3 regions of the Priestia sp. P1_B12_1 genome follow, and region 1 is predicted to be linked to each of the others. Evidence: riboswitches for the same ligand, from Rfam matches in the RefSeq annotation. Region 1 holds a riboswitch; each other region holds the start of a gene.

The links. Region 1 has a riboswitch for cobalamin ahead of AC1D0Y_RS05585 (ribonucleoside-diphosphate reductase subunit alpha). Riboswitches for the same ligand answer to the same signal wherever they lie in the genome.
Region 2: it holds a riboswitch for cobalamin, as region 1 does, so the genes downstream of both, AC1D0Y_RS13855 (ABC transporter substrate-binding protein) here and AC1D0Y_RS05585 (ribonucleoside-diphosphate reductase subunit alpha) in region 1, are expected to answer to the same signal.
Region 3: it holds a riboswitch for cobalamin, as region 1 does, so the genes downstream of both, metE (5-methyltetrahydropteroyltriglutamate--homocysteine S-methyltransferase) here and AC1D0Y_RS05585 (ribonucleoside-diphosphate reductase subunit alpha) in region 1, are expected to answer to the same signal.

The regions. Positions count from the first base shown of each region.
Region 1 covers NZ_JBFTZR010000001.1:1,074,219-1,078,505, forward strand. Annotated here, with positions in the region: gene AC1D0Y_RS05580 (ribonucleotide-diphosphate reductase subunit beta) at 1-421, opposite strand, end outside; gene AC1D0Y_RS05585 (ribonucleoside-diphosphate reductase subunit alpha) at 438-2,681, opposite strand; cobalamin riboswitch at 2,815-3,000, opposite strand; gene menC (o-succinylbenzoate synthase) at 3,280-4,287, opposite strand, start outside.
Region 2 covers NZ_JBFTZR010000003.1:553,796-558,082, forward strand. Annotated here, with positions in the region: gene cbiB (adenosylcobinamide-phosphate synthase CbiB) at 1-758, opposite strand, end outside; gene AC1D0Y_RS13850 (adenosylcobinamide amidohydrolase) at 763-1,371, opposite strand; gene AC1D0Y_RS13855 (ABC transporter substrate-binding protein) at 1,460-2,419, opposite strand; cobalamin riboswitch at 2,678-2,810, opposite strand; gene AC1D0Y_RS13860 (thioredoxin family protein) at 2,901-3,215, opposite strand; gene AC1D0Y_RS13865 (YpjP family protein) at 3,404-4,006, opposite strand.
Region 3 covers NZ_JBFTZR010000004.1:154,272-158,558, reverse strand. Annotated here, with positions in the region: gene AC1D0Y_RS15525 (acetate uptake transporter) at 1-180, opposite strand, end outside; gene metE (5-methyltetrahydropteroyltriglutamate--homocysteine S-methyltransferase) at 323-2,617, opposite strand; cobalamin riboswitch at 2,767-2,959, opposite strand; SAM riboswitch class I at 3,039-3,149, opposite strand; gene AC1D0Y_RS15515 (hypothetical protein) at 3,230-3,481, opposite strand; gene AC1D0Y_RS15510 (metallophosphoesterase family protein) at 4,014-4,287, opposite strand, start outside.

The DNA.
Region 1 (4,287 bases):
CTTCATCTTGTTTTCCTTTTGGTACAAGACTTGATAAAACATATGAATACGAATGATTATGAACCACTTCTTGCTGCGCTAAAATAATCATTAGAGCATTAATCGAAGAATCGGTTACATAGTCAGCTACTTTGCTAGCATAATCTGATTGAATACTGTCCAGTAGCGCCAGCAAGCCAATAATTTTTAAAAAACTCTCTTGTTCGTCAGCCGTTAACTGAGGGAACTGCTTAATATCTTGACCCATATTAATTTCAAACGGCGTCCAGAAGTTAGCTAGCATACGCTTGTATTTAGGGAACGCCCATGAAAATCGGACGTCATCCCAGTTTAGAATATTTGAGCTCTTGCCGTTGATGATTCCTGTCGAACGGTTCGGAGCTGTTTCGTTCATTAATTCTCGTTTTAACATGCTTGTCATCAATTATTCACTCCTTTTAACTATGACAGCTTTCACATTCTTCAATGACTTCACTTGATGTTGAACGTACGTAGTAGGTCGTTTTTAACTTTTCTTTCCATGCCGTCATATGAAGATCCAGCAGCTCTTTTGCTCGGATATCATTTTGCACATATAAATTGAATGAAATGGATTGATCAATATGGCGCTGGCGCTTGGCGTTTTGCTTAATGCTCCAGTGCTGATCAATTAAATAAACGGACTTATAATACCAGTTTGTTGCTGGTGATAAATCCGGTGCCGTCACCGGGATTTTATAGTTTTTCTTTTCCTCTGAATAAAACTTACGGAAAATCGGATCAATACTTGCAGTAGAACCCGCGATAATAGATGTTGATGAATTAGGTGCTACAGCCATTAAGTAGCCATTTCTTATCCCATTGTTTTGAACTTCGTTACGCAGTTCACTCCACGCTTCGCTTGTGTATTTACGTGTTTCAAAATAAGCGCCTGACTCAAAATCTGAGCCTTTAAATAATGGATATGCACCTTTTTCTTTAGCTAAGTTCATGCTTGCCTGTACGGTTAAGTAAGCGATTTGCTCATACAATTCATCGCAATATGCTACCGCTTCATCTGTTTCCCATGCTATTTTCTTTAAGGCAAGCAAATGGTTCCAACCAAATGTGCCAAGCCCTACTGCGCGGTACTTTTGGTTTGTTAGTTTTGCTTGAAGTACCGGCAAATCATTTAACTCAATAACGTTATCAAGCATGCGTACTTGAATTGGAATTAAACGTTCAAGCACATCTTCAGTTACGGCTCTCGCTAAGTTGATAGAAGAAAGATTACATACAACAAAATCGCCCGGATTCTTTGTAATAATAATTTTTCCGTCTTCCGTAATTTCCTCTGTTACGACCGTTGTGCTTTGGTTTTGCGTAATTTCTGTACATAAGTTGCTGCAGTAGATCATGCCCTCGTGGCGGTTTTGATTAGCTCGGTTAACCGTATCACGATAGAACATATAAGGCGTCCCCGTTTCAAGCTGCGAAAGCATAATGCGCTTGAAGATTTCAATAGCAGGTACTGTCTCTCTTGAAAGCTGTTCATTATTTACACACTCAGCGTAACGAGTGCGGAACGAACCGCTGCCTTCTTCTTCATCATAAAAATCTTCTAACGAGTAGCCCATCAGCGTACGAACTTCGTGAGGATCGAATAAGTGCCAGTCTTCACGTGCTTCTACTTTTTCCATAAACAAATCTGGCAAACATACGCCAGTGAATAAATCATGCGTGCGCTGGCGTTCGTCACCATTGTTCAACCGCGCGTCTAAGAATGAAAAGATGTCTTTATGCCATACGTCTAAATATACGGCAATAGCCCCTTGTCGTTGACCTAGCTGATCGACACTTACAGCCGTATTATTTAGCTGTTTCATCCATGGAATTGTTCCTGATGATACGCCTTTAAAACCTTTTATATCACTTCCTCGGCTTCTAATATGACCGAGGTAGACACCAATTCCGCCTCCATTTTTACTAAGCGTGGCCAAATCTGTATTGCTATCATAAATACCGCGTAAGCTGTCATCAATCGTATCAATAAAGCAGCTAGATAGCTGTCCGTAGCTCTTTCCTGCGTTTGAAAGCGTTGGTGTGGCAACCGTCATATATAGACTAGAAAGCGCCCAGTACGCTTCTTTTACTAATGCTGTTCGATTTTCTTTCTTTTCTTGAGACATCAGCGTCATAGCAATGATAAGAAAACGTTCTTGCGGTAATTCGTATACGCGCTTATCATGTGATGTCGCTAAATAGCGATCTGCTAATGTCAACAATCCAATGTATGTAAATAAACGATCGCGTTCAGGAATAATGACTGAAGCAATTTCATTAATTTCTTCTTCTGTATATGTTTTTAATAGCTGTTTATTATAAATGCCGATTTTTGTTAGTTCTTGAATAAGCTGATAAAACGAACCGTACTTCTCTTTTTTATCATAACCTCGGTTGTCCGCTGCTTTTCGATATAGTTCGTTTAAGTAGACGTCTGCCGCTACGTACGTCCAATCTGGTTCTTCCATTGAAATACGCTCTAAGGCTGCTAAAATTAGGACGTTTGCAACCTTTTCGTCCGTCATATTTTCCTTTACTGTAACAGTTTGAATAACCTTTTCCTCATACAAAGAAAAATCAAGCTGCGTAAATTCATTTTTTAAACGTTCAATATATGCAGTTAATTCATGTAGAATTGTAGGCTTTAATGTATTCACCATAAATATGGCTCCTCTCTTCACTTCAAAATAAAAAATCGCTCACCGTACCTCGGTGAGCGAATAGAACGAAGATAGAAGAAGACACTAAGTCTTTTCTCAATCCTCGCTCTACCCTCTCACCTCCCGAAGAAGATAAAACGACATAAAAAAGGCAGGTCTCCTGACTTATGCTTCTTTTTACTTTAAGGCCTTCCCATGATGTTTACTCACAGTGGATCTCCTTATTTCATCAGCATTCACAGTTGCGGGGACAGCTTTGGATTTTCACCAAATTCCCTTTTAAGTCTTTTTATCAGACACCTTTTTCACTGGAAAACACAAAATATAGTATTTTATTATCGATTTCAAAACAACATATTGTGTTATGTTATAAACACATTATATAGGACAACTTAGAAAACTATCAACCTATTTTCAAAAATAATTTTGTTTTTTACGATAAAACTCTTCGACTTTTTTCATCAAACTATTCCATCATAACATGTTTTGACACGCTTGATGGAACAATGTGCTCTTTTTAAAAAATTTGTCCTATTTTTCTACTAAACATTAACAACCTCAATAAAAAAAACCGTTTTACATAAAAAACGGTTTTTAATTATTGGTATTCTTTTTCAAATGCTGTGATTGTTTTGATAAAGTTTTTATCGATATCGTATCCTATCCCCGGTTTTCCCTTCACCTTTATTACTCCAGCTTCTACCTCTACTTCGGGCTTAATAATATCTTTTTCCCAATAGCGAGATGACGCAGAAATATCACCTGGTATCGTGAAAGAAGGCAATGTCGCAAGGGCGATGTTATGAGCTCTTGAAATCCCGGCTTCTAACATTCCGCCAACCCAAAGTCTTACACCATACTGGGCGCACAAATCATGAATTTGCTTTGCTACGGACATTCCGCCAACTCGACCGATTTTCACATTGATAATCTTACAGCTTCTTTGTTCAATTGCATGACGTGCATCTTCATAGCTCACAATACTTTCATCTAAGCAAATTGGCGTCTGCATTTGCTTTTGTAACAATCGATGATCAAGGATATCATCAGAACTTAACGGCTGTTCGATCATCATTAAATTCAATTCATCTAGTTTCTTCAATGAATCACTATCGCTTAACGTATAGGCTGAATTGGCATCAGCCATAAGAGGAATGCTTGGAAATTCATCTCGAATTTGTTTCAGTAGCTCATAGTCAGCACCCGGCTTAATTTTCACTTTAAAGCGCTTATAGCCATCTTTCATGTAAGTCTTTATTTGTTCTTTCATTATGGAAATATCATTTAAGCCAACTACCACTCCAGCTTCTACAGCAGACCTTACTCCTCCAATTACTTCAGATAACGGTTTGTTCTGCCGCTTTGCATACAAATCCCATACAGCACAGTCTAAAGCTGCTTTAGCCATGTTATTTCGCTTTAGAGGTTTGAATAACTTTTGAACATCCTCTGGTTTTTGAAGCTGCTGATGAAGAAGCGAGGGAATTAAAAAATCGTCTAACATATGAAAACACGTCTGAATCGTTTCTTCCGTATACCAAGGAGATGAAAAAGCAACTACTTCTCCCCACCCTGTAAATCCTTGTTCATCTTCTACTTCAAGCAA
Region 2 (4,287 bases), on a different contig from region 1:
CCGCTATTTGGACTTGGATGCTTCTTAGCATCACGCTTAATCAAACTCGTTACATGCCCAAGAGAATACTGGCTTTTTGCTACATTAACAGCCGTCATCACCACTGCAGTTAACCGACTTGGAATATAGTTTAATACGTCATCGGTTTTTGCACTAAAGTAGCCGAACAGAAAGTAGCGGTCATTTTTGTACCCAACCATCGAATCACATGTGTTAATAGCCCGGTAAAAAAATGCTAGGGCTCCTCCTCCTATAAATGCATAAAAAAGCGGAGCTGTAATACCATCACTTGTATTTTCAGCCACGGTCTCTACCGTCGCTCTGGCAATTTCTCCTTCTGACAAACGATCTGTATCTCGTCCCACAATCATGCTTACTTCATATCTAGCTTTCTCCATATCTCCTAGCTGAAGCGGCTTTTGTACCTTATAGGCAGCTTCGCTTAAAGAACGAGTGGATATAGTAGTCGCAATCATTACGCCTTCTACTAAAACACCTGCTATAAAATGAACTCCGTACAAAGCATGGAGGAACAAAAAGGGAACAACTCCTGCGAGCACAGCCATACTTATCACAAGAAGCAATCCTTTGAATCGTTTTCCTGCACCTGTATTTAATCTGGAATCCATCCAATAAATCCATTTGCCAAACCAGCGAACGGGATGCGGCCAATTTTCGGGGTCACCTATAATTCGGTCAATTAGTAAAGCAATCGTCATGGCCGTCATGTGTGCAATTATCGCTTGTGTAATACTCATTTCTTCACCTCTTTCCCTTAAGTCCCTGCTCTAAGCTTATTTTCACCAGCTTGGCTACCGCTTGCCCTAAAGCGGTCATAGAGCCTGCATATTCATATAATGCTCCTTGCTGAGACGCTGCAACTGAGATGCTGTCCGTAGATGTTCCCGTAGCAATCGTCTTTGTAGCCGGATCTATGACACCCAGCTGTGACAGCGTTTTTGTTTTAGCTTCTGTGGCCGCGATAAAAAGCTGTAAAAACGCTGCATCCGTAAGCGTACCTTCCACGAAAAAAAACATATTAATTGTACCGGGAGAGGAATAGAACGGGACAGCTTCATCAGCTGTAATATCTACTGCGTTTCCTACTCCAGCCGTTATCACGGAAGCTACTCTTACTCCGTAGCCTTCATAACAGTAAACCGCTCTTTCTTTTAACCAAACGGCTGTCATCAACCCTACGATTTGCTCATGGCGCACATTTTCTTTCATCAAATATTGCTCATACTCCAAAGAAGGAGTATCTGAATAATAGTCTTTGTGAACAAATCGATTGTAAAAGGTGTCCGTTTCCGTAATGCCTGTTCCTAAAACCCCTGAGCTGTATGTTTTATAAGAAGTCTCGGTTTTCATGATTAAAAGCTCAGGCCGTTCTTCAATTTTAAGATGTGAAAAGGGACCAATCCCCTTTTCAATTCGAACTGGAATATGGTCCCTCTTCTTATTTATTGTACACCTCAGGGTATACTGCTTTTGCTAAGTCCTCTAAGCCATCTACAATACGAGGTCCTAAGCGATTGATTTTGTTTTGATCAACCTTCTCGATGTTACCCTCTTTTACAGCAGTCATGCTGCTCCAAGCGGGACGCTTCATAATCTCATTTTTGTCTGCATCATACGTTGCGATAATAACGTCAGGGTTTAACTTAACAACTTGCTCTTCAGAAAACTTAACCCAACCCTTTTCACTAGCTGCTACGTTATCTGCACCGATCATAGTAAGCATTTCGTTCATGAACGTACCTTTTCCTGTTGTATAAATCTCAGGAGCTCCTGATACCTCTATCCATACTTTTTTACGATCTTCTTTTGAAATCGTTTTTGCTTTTTTCTCAATTGAAGCTACTTTTTCTTTCATGTCTTTAATTGTTTGATTAGCTTCTTTTGTTTTACCTGTTAATTTACCGATTTGCGTAATAGAATCATAAACCGTATCAAACGTTGTTGAATCTTTTACAACAAATACCGGAATACCCGCACTTTCAATTTGTTTAAATACTTCATCCGAAACGCCCATACTTGAAGCGTGTGCCAGCACTAAATCAGGATTTAAAGCAATAACTTTTTCCGCATTAACGTTCATATCTCCTACCTGCGCTTTTTTCTTTACGCTTTTAGGATAATCATCGTTGCTTGTAACACCGACTAATTCTTTTTCAAGGCCAAGGGCATATACAATCTCCGTATTACTTGGCATTAAGGAAACAATTTTCTTAGGCTGTTTTTTCAACGTGATTTCTTTATCACGCGCGTCTTTTACCTTCACTGGAAATGCAGCTTGTGACGTTTGTTCCGTATCTTGCTTCGTTTTTTTATCACTGTTGCTTTGGTTGCCTGCACCGCATGCAGCAAGTACGATGACTAACAGTGCAATAATGGAATACGAAAGCCATTTTTTCATCTAAATACTCCCCCTATATATTGTTCATTGTGAATACGAAACCTCCACGTTAAAGAAAAAGCAAATGATCATGCAAAAAGCAGCGCTATCCCGTTTTTCCGCTTTGACTATGTATACTGCTCGCAGGCAGCTTCAAAATAAAAAAGCTTTACTTTCAATTGAAAGCAAAGCAGGTAACGTCAAGATAAGCAGGAAAAGAATCCGTTCACTATACTTGATATGTATGTTCATTACCCTGCTTCACCCTTCCTCGAAGGTTTCACAGCTAACAATAAGGCAGGTCTCCTGACTTACGCACAGAGCGCTTACAGTGGCGGGACCGCGCTGGTTTTTCACCAGACTTCCCTTTTCACTCAATCTTTAAATTGAGACCTTATTGCTTTACGATTATTCACTTGTCCTAGTATACCCCACTCATGGAAAAATGGAAATAGCCATTCTCACAAAAAAAGCTGCGAGAATGCTCTCGCAGCTTAAGGAATTAAAGAGTTGCTAAAAATTCACGGACCGCTTCAGGCGTTTTAGCATTTGCACTGTGCAAGTGTGCAATTTTTTCACCGTTTTTATATACAAGAAGAGAAGGAATACCCATTACATTGTTTTCAGCAGAAAGTTCTTCAAACTCATCCTTATCAATTTTAAACCATGCTTTATCTGTATTTTCGTCAACGATTTCATCAATGAACATATCCAAACGTTTGCAATCAGGACACCACGTTGTCGTAAAAATCCCAACGCTTAGTGTTTCGTTCTTAATTTGTTCGCGAAATTGTTTTTCTTCCGTAAATTGTTTCATTATGTTACCTCCAACATCTATTCGTTCCTTCTCCCTATTCTATGGTAAGAAGTCTGACTTCATTATAAACGATTTTTTTATCATTGTGCTAATGTTTCAGCTTATTTAGACCATAACGGTTTTAGACGTAAAAAAATGCTAGCTTAAAAAAGCTAACATTTCGAAATCGCAGAATGTTGTGTCTATTATCAGCTAAACCATTTAGGCGGCATGTTTCGGTTCCAATAAATTTTCCCTAAATCATAATGCTTCTGAAAATTATCTGCAGCCGCATGATAGTGAAAATTAAACCAGTATCCATCTTTTGGAGGATTTTCACGCCGTACATGAAATCGTATTAAGTCCTGACCGGTTTCCCGGTCATATACATGGAAAATCTTTTCACCGTAGCCAGCAGCAGGGTGCTCGCTTATCTCGAGATTCTGAATCGACTGTTCACGTTCAGTGCCAATGTCGGTCAGCACTTCTTCAATTTTAGGTAACACTGCTAGACGAAATTCATCTTCAATGACAGGTCCAATTTTTGTTCCGAATTTTTCCACTGACTGTTTTTCAGCTGATTCCATTGCATACGTAACAAATGATGAAACGTCTTCATATTTTGGTTCTTCATATGGCAAATGAATATCTTCTATAACAGCTGTGACAGGAGTTGTTTCTCTTACATACCCTGCTTTATGTTGCTTGTCCGCTTTTGCATCATCAACGTATAAATATTCTGGTGGAGTGACAAGCCCAAATGTAAATACTGTAATAAATACAATTAGCATTCTTTTTATCCATCTAGGCATTCGTATCTTTCCTTTCTCATCTTTTCCCATATGGTCTTTTCATATCGTAAAATTCATTGTTATAACTCACTAGGTATTGTAACATACTTATTAATTTTTTACCTATATTTGCTTATTCATTTATGCTGCCTACGGGCATTCGAAGACTTTTTAGTTAGCACCTTCCTTCTTCTATTTGAGGTTGTCACACCGAGCGGAAACCTATACAAGATATTCCTTTTTTGCTGGATGCTTAAACACAAAAGTATTTTTATGTTCAAAAATATATCATACTTTTATGA
Region 3 (4,287 bases), on a different contig from region 1:
CGCGATTAACTGTCCTATTCCGCCTAAAAAAACCGCCCATGGCAATACCAATGAAACACCATCGGTTACCCCAAGCTTTTGAAACGATGCAACAAGTGTCACCATGGCAAGTCCGAATAGACCTAGCGCTGATGGATCCCCTGTTACAATTTTAACGTGCTGCGTGCTGTTGTTACTCATGTTGTACCTCCCTGATTTTAAAAACACCTTTAAAAAGATACAAAAATGTACGGGAAGTGTCAATGGATATTTTTGGCCTTTTAAAATCCCATAAGACCAAGCAGTGTAGCGGTTACACTGCTTGGTCTTTACTTTCTTATTATTAAACGTTTTGTAATAAATTTTTTCTGGTTTGTTTTGCAGACTCAACCATCACTTTTAAAGCTTCAACCGTCTCGCTGATTCCTCTTGTTTTAAGGCCGCAGTCGGGATTAATCCAAAATAATGCAGGATCAAGTACCTGCAGAGCGCGGTCAATGTTTCGCTGAAGCTCTTCAAGCTTCGGTACGCGCGGGCTGTGAATATCATATACGCCAAGTCCAATTCCTTGATTGTACGTATGTTTTTCAAACGCATAAATTAATTCACCGTGGCTTTTAGACGTTTCAATAGAAATCACGTCGGCATCCAGCGCTTTAATCGCATCAATAATTTCTTCGAATTCCGAATAGCACATATGCGTGTGAATTTGCGTCTCGTTTTGCACCGATACCGTCGCTAGTTTAAATGCATACACCGCAGCATTTAAGTAGCTGTCCCAGTTTTCTCGTTTTAACGGCAGTCCTTCACGCAGCGCAGGTTCATCTACTTGAATCATTGAAATGCCCTGACTTTCAAGTGCTTCTACTTCTTTTCTAAGAGCAAGCGCAATTTGATTTGCCACGTCGTAGCGCGGGATATCATCACGCACAAACGACCAGTTTAAAATCGTAATCGGACCCGTCAGCATTCCTTTAACCGGCTTATTGGTTAAAGACTGTGCGTAGACCGTTTCTTTGATCGTCATCGCCTGCTCGTACGATACATCTCCGTAAATAAGCGGCGGCTTCACGCAGCGAGAACCGTAAGATTGCACCCAGCCAAACTTCGTAAACTGAAAGCCTCCTAATTTCTCACCGAAGTATTCGACCATGTCCGTACGCTCAAACTCTCCGTGCACAAGGACATCTAAGCCGATGTTTTCTTGAATTTCAATCCATTTTTTTATTTCCTCGTTAATGTACGCTTCATATGCTTCATCGCTTAACTCGCCTTTACGCCATTTTAGACGCTCTTTTCGCACTTCTTTTGTTTGCGGAAAGCTTCCAATCGTTGTCGTTGGAAGAAGCGGCAGTTGAAAAGCTTCTTGCTGAACGCGCTGACGTACGTCAAACGGCGCTTGTCGCTCTGCTTTATAGCTGTGCAGCTGCTTCAGCTCTTTTTGCACGTCTTGATGATTTCGAAAAGATGATCCATTTAATGCTTGAATTGCCTGCTTGTTTACGCTTATTTCTTCTTCTATTGCTTCTTTTCCTTGCTGCACTGCTTTTGCTAAAAGCGTGATTTCCTTTAGCTTTTCATCTGCAAAAGAGAGCGCATTTTTCAATACTGGATCAATCGTCTCTTCATTTTCCACCGTGACGGGAACATGTAATAAACTTGATGAAGGCTGCAGAATCAAACGTTCTTTTGATACGGCTTCTTCAATTTCACTGATCGTTGAAAGCTGTTCGTCCAAATTTTCACGCCAAATGTTTCGTCCGTCAATCACTCCTGCTGCCAGCACTTTATCAGTTGGAAAACCATATTTATTAAGCGCAGTGAGATTTTGGCCTCGGTCATGCACAAAGTCTAAACCAATTCCTTCAACAGGAAGAGACACAACTTCTTTGTAGTGATCAACGCTGTCAAAATACGTTTGCAAAATGACTTTTACATTCGGTGCCGCTTCCTTCAAAGTTTGATAGACTTCTGTGTAAAGCGCCAGGTCTTCTTTTGATAGCGTTGTAGCTAAAACCGGCTCATCTATCTGTACCCACTCTACTCCTTCTGCCTGCAGCTCCGCTAAAATAGTCGCATACAGAGGAACAAATTGTTCAACTATTTCTTTAAACTCATTTTTTTTATATCCTTTTGACAGCTTTACAAATGTTACTGGACCTAAAATCACGGGCTTGCCTTCCATATTCAGCTTCTGTTTTGCTTCTTTGTAAAACTGAAGCGGGCGATTTTCTATAAGAGACGGCGTACATTCCTCAAGCTCTGGTACGATGTAGTGATAATTTGTGTTAAACCATTTTGTCATCGTAGAGGCTACCGCACCTTTTGTTCCTCGGGCGATGTCAAAATACGTTTCAAGCGATACCGGTCCTCCGTCATAATCAAAGCGCTTTGGCACTAGACCAAACATAGTCGCTGTATCTAGCACGTGATCGTATAAACTGAAATCGCCGACTGGAATTAATTCAATTCCTGCGTCACGCTGTTTTTTTAGATGCCCTAGACGAAGAGCTTCAATCTCCTGAAGAAAGATATCTTTCTCTAGCTTTCCTGCCCAAAACTGCTCAAGCGCTTTTTTCCATTCTCGTTTTTCACCAATTCTTGGATAACCTAAGTTTGAACTTTTTACACTGCTCATTTTTTCCACTCCCTGTATATTTTTTATCGGTAAACTAAAAAATCTCTCTTTTCGAAATGAAAAGAGAGATGATACGCATACTTAACTAAAGTTGAGATAGCCTGTTTTTCTCAACACGTATTCCTCACTCCTCTCTATATCCCGTAGAGCTTAAGTGCATACAACAGGCAGGTCTCCTGACTTAGGTTCATCGCTTCTTATCCCTTCCCATTTCAACATGAAACAGTGGTTAATAAGTTGCTCCCCATTACAGTGGCGGGACCGCGCCGGCTTTTCACCGGTCTTCCCTTTTAAGCTGCGTACATTCGTTACACACACAGCACCTGATGCATTTTTATAAAATTGTTCATTCAAAATATATTCACATAAAATAAAAAGCCTCTCTATCATGAATAGAGAGGCATAGTATCTATGGAATCCTCTCTTATTTTTCAAAGCTGTACGCTTTGCAGGATGTAGCACCTTTTTAACAAAATTGTTAAATGGTTGCCGGGCTTCACAGGGCCAGTCCCTCCGCCTCTCTCAATAAGAGTTTTAATTGTTTATAATATTTTGAATGTAGAGTCATCTTAACACCTTACATTTATGTTGTCAAAAGAAATTTCAAAAAAATTAGTTTTCAGGAGGCGTTGACGCTAATTTTTGCCTTAACAATTTGTAATCATCTTTTCGATGTGTTTCGATTAAATCTTTCGCTCCTTGGTGATATCCTGACGAATAAATGTACTCTACCGCTGTTTCGATAAGCTTTCTTTTTTCTTCGGCACACTCCCGGTCCATTAGGGGGAACAGTCTACCTAAAAGGTCATTTAAATCTTCCTTGATAAAACGATCAAGTCCTTCTTGCATCTTTTCGTTTGCCATGATTGCTCCTCCATTTGCTGTGTATGTTCTGAGCCTCTATAAGCAGGCATTTCACTGTAAATTTCAAGATAAAGTTAAGTCATTAAACAGTATATCAAGTGAATGTTTTTCTTTAATTACATATGTAATACAAATATATGACAAATATAGAGAATATATCATCATTCATTATCTATTATAACGTTTGACTGAGCCTTCTGCTACAAGGTTTCGTTAAGAGTTATGCACATTTTCCCAAAAGAGGTTGAGACATAACAAAATGAATTCAATCTAAAGGCAAATGGGATACATGAGCTGAATCGCTTGTGACACCGCAGTTGATTTCCGTACAAGACTTCACTTTCCTCGGGAGCCTTCGTCTTGTCCTCCAATCACCTGCTAGAAAGACCTATACACATGAAACCTACGCTTACCTTAACAAAAAAAACAAACCACTAATCAAACATCTTGATCAATGGTCCTTTTTTCACTTCGTCTAAAATCCTTTTGTCCCAGCCTCTTTTTTTGAACCTAGCTTTCTATTTTCTTGTTTTCACAAACAATTTCTTCGAGGTCGTCCAAAATCCTTCCAAAGAAGAGGTCCTAAAATGTCGTACCTGCTTACAAAAAACTGCGTAAAATTATAATTATTTAAAATTAAAGGCGGCTCAAAATCAAGGGGAGCACCCGCGCCTCCTGACAATACAAAATCAGTGCCTCTTCCAAGCGTAAACGACCCGTTTCTGTTTTTTCTAATAAACTGCTCGTCATACGCATGCACGTGGCTGACTAACACTTTTTTCACGCGGTGTTCTTGAATTAAATCA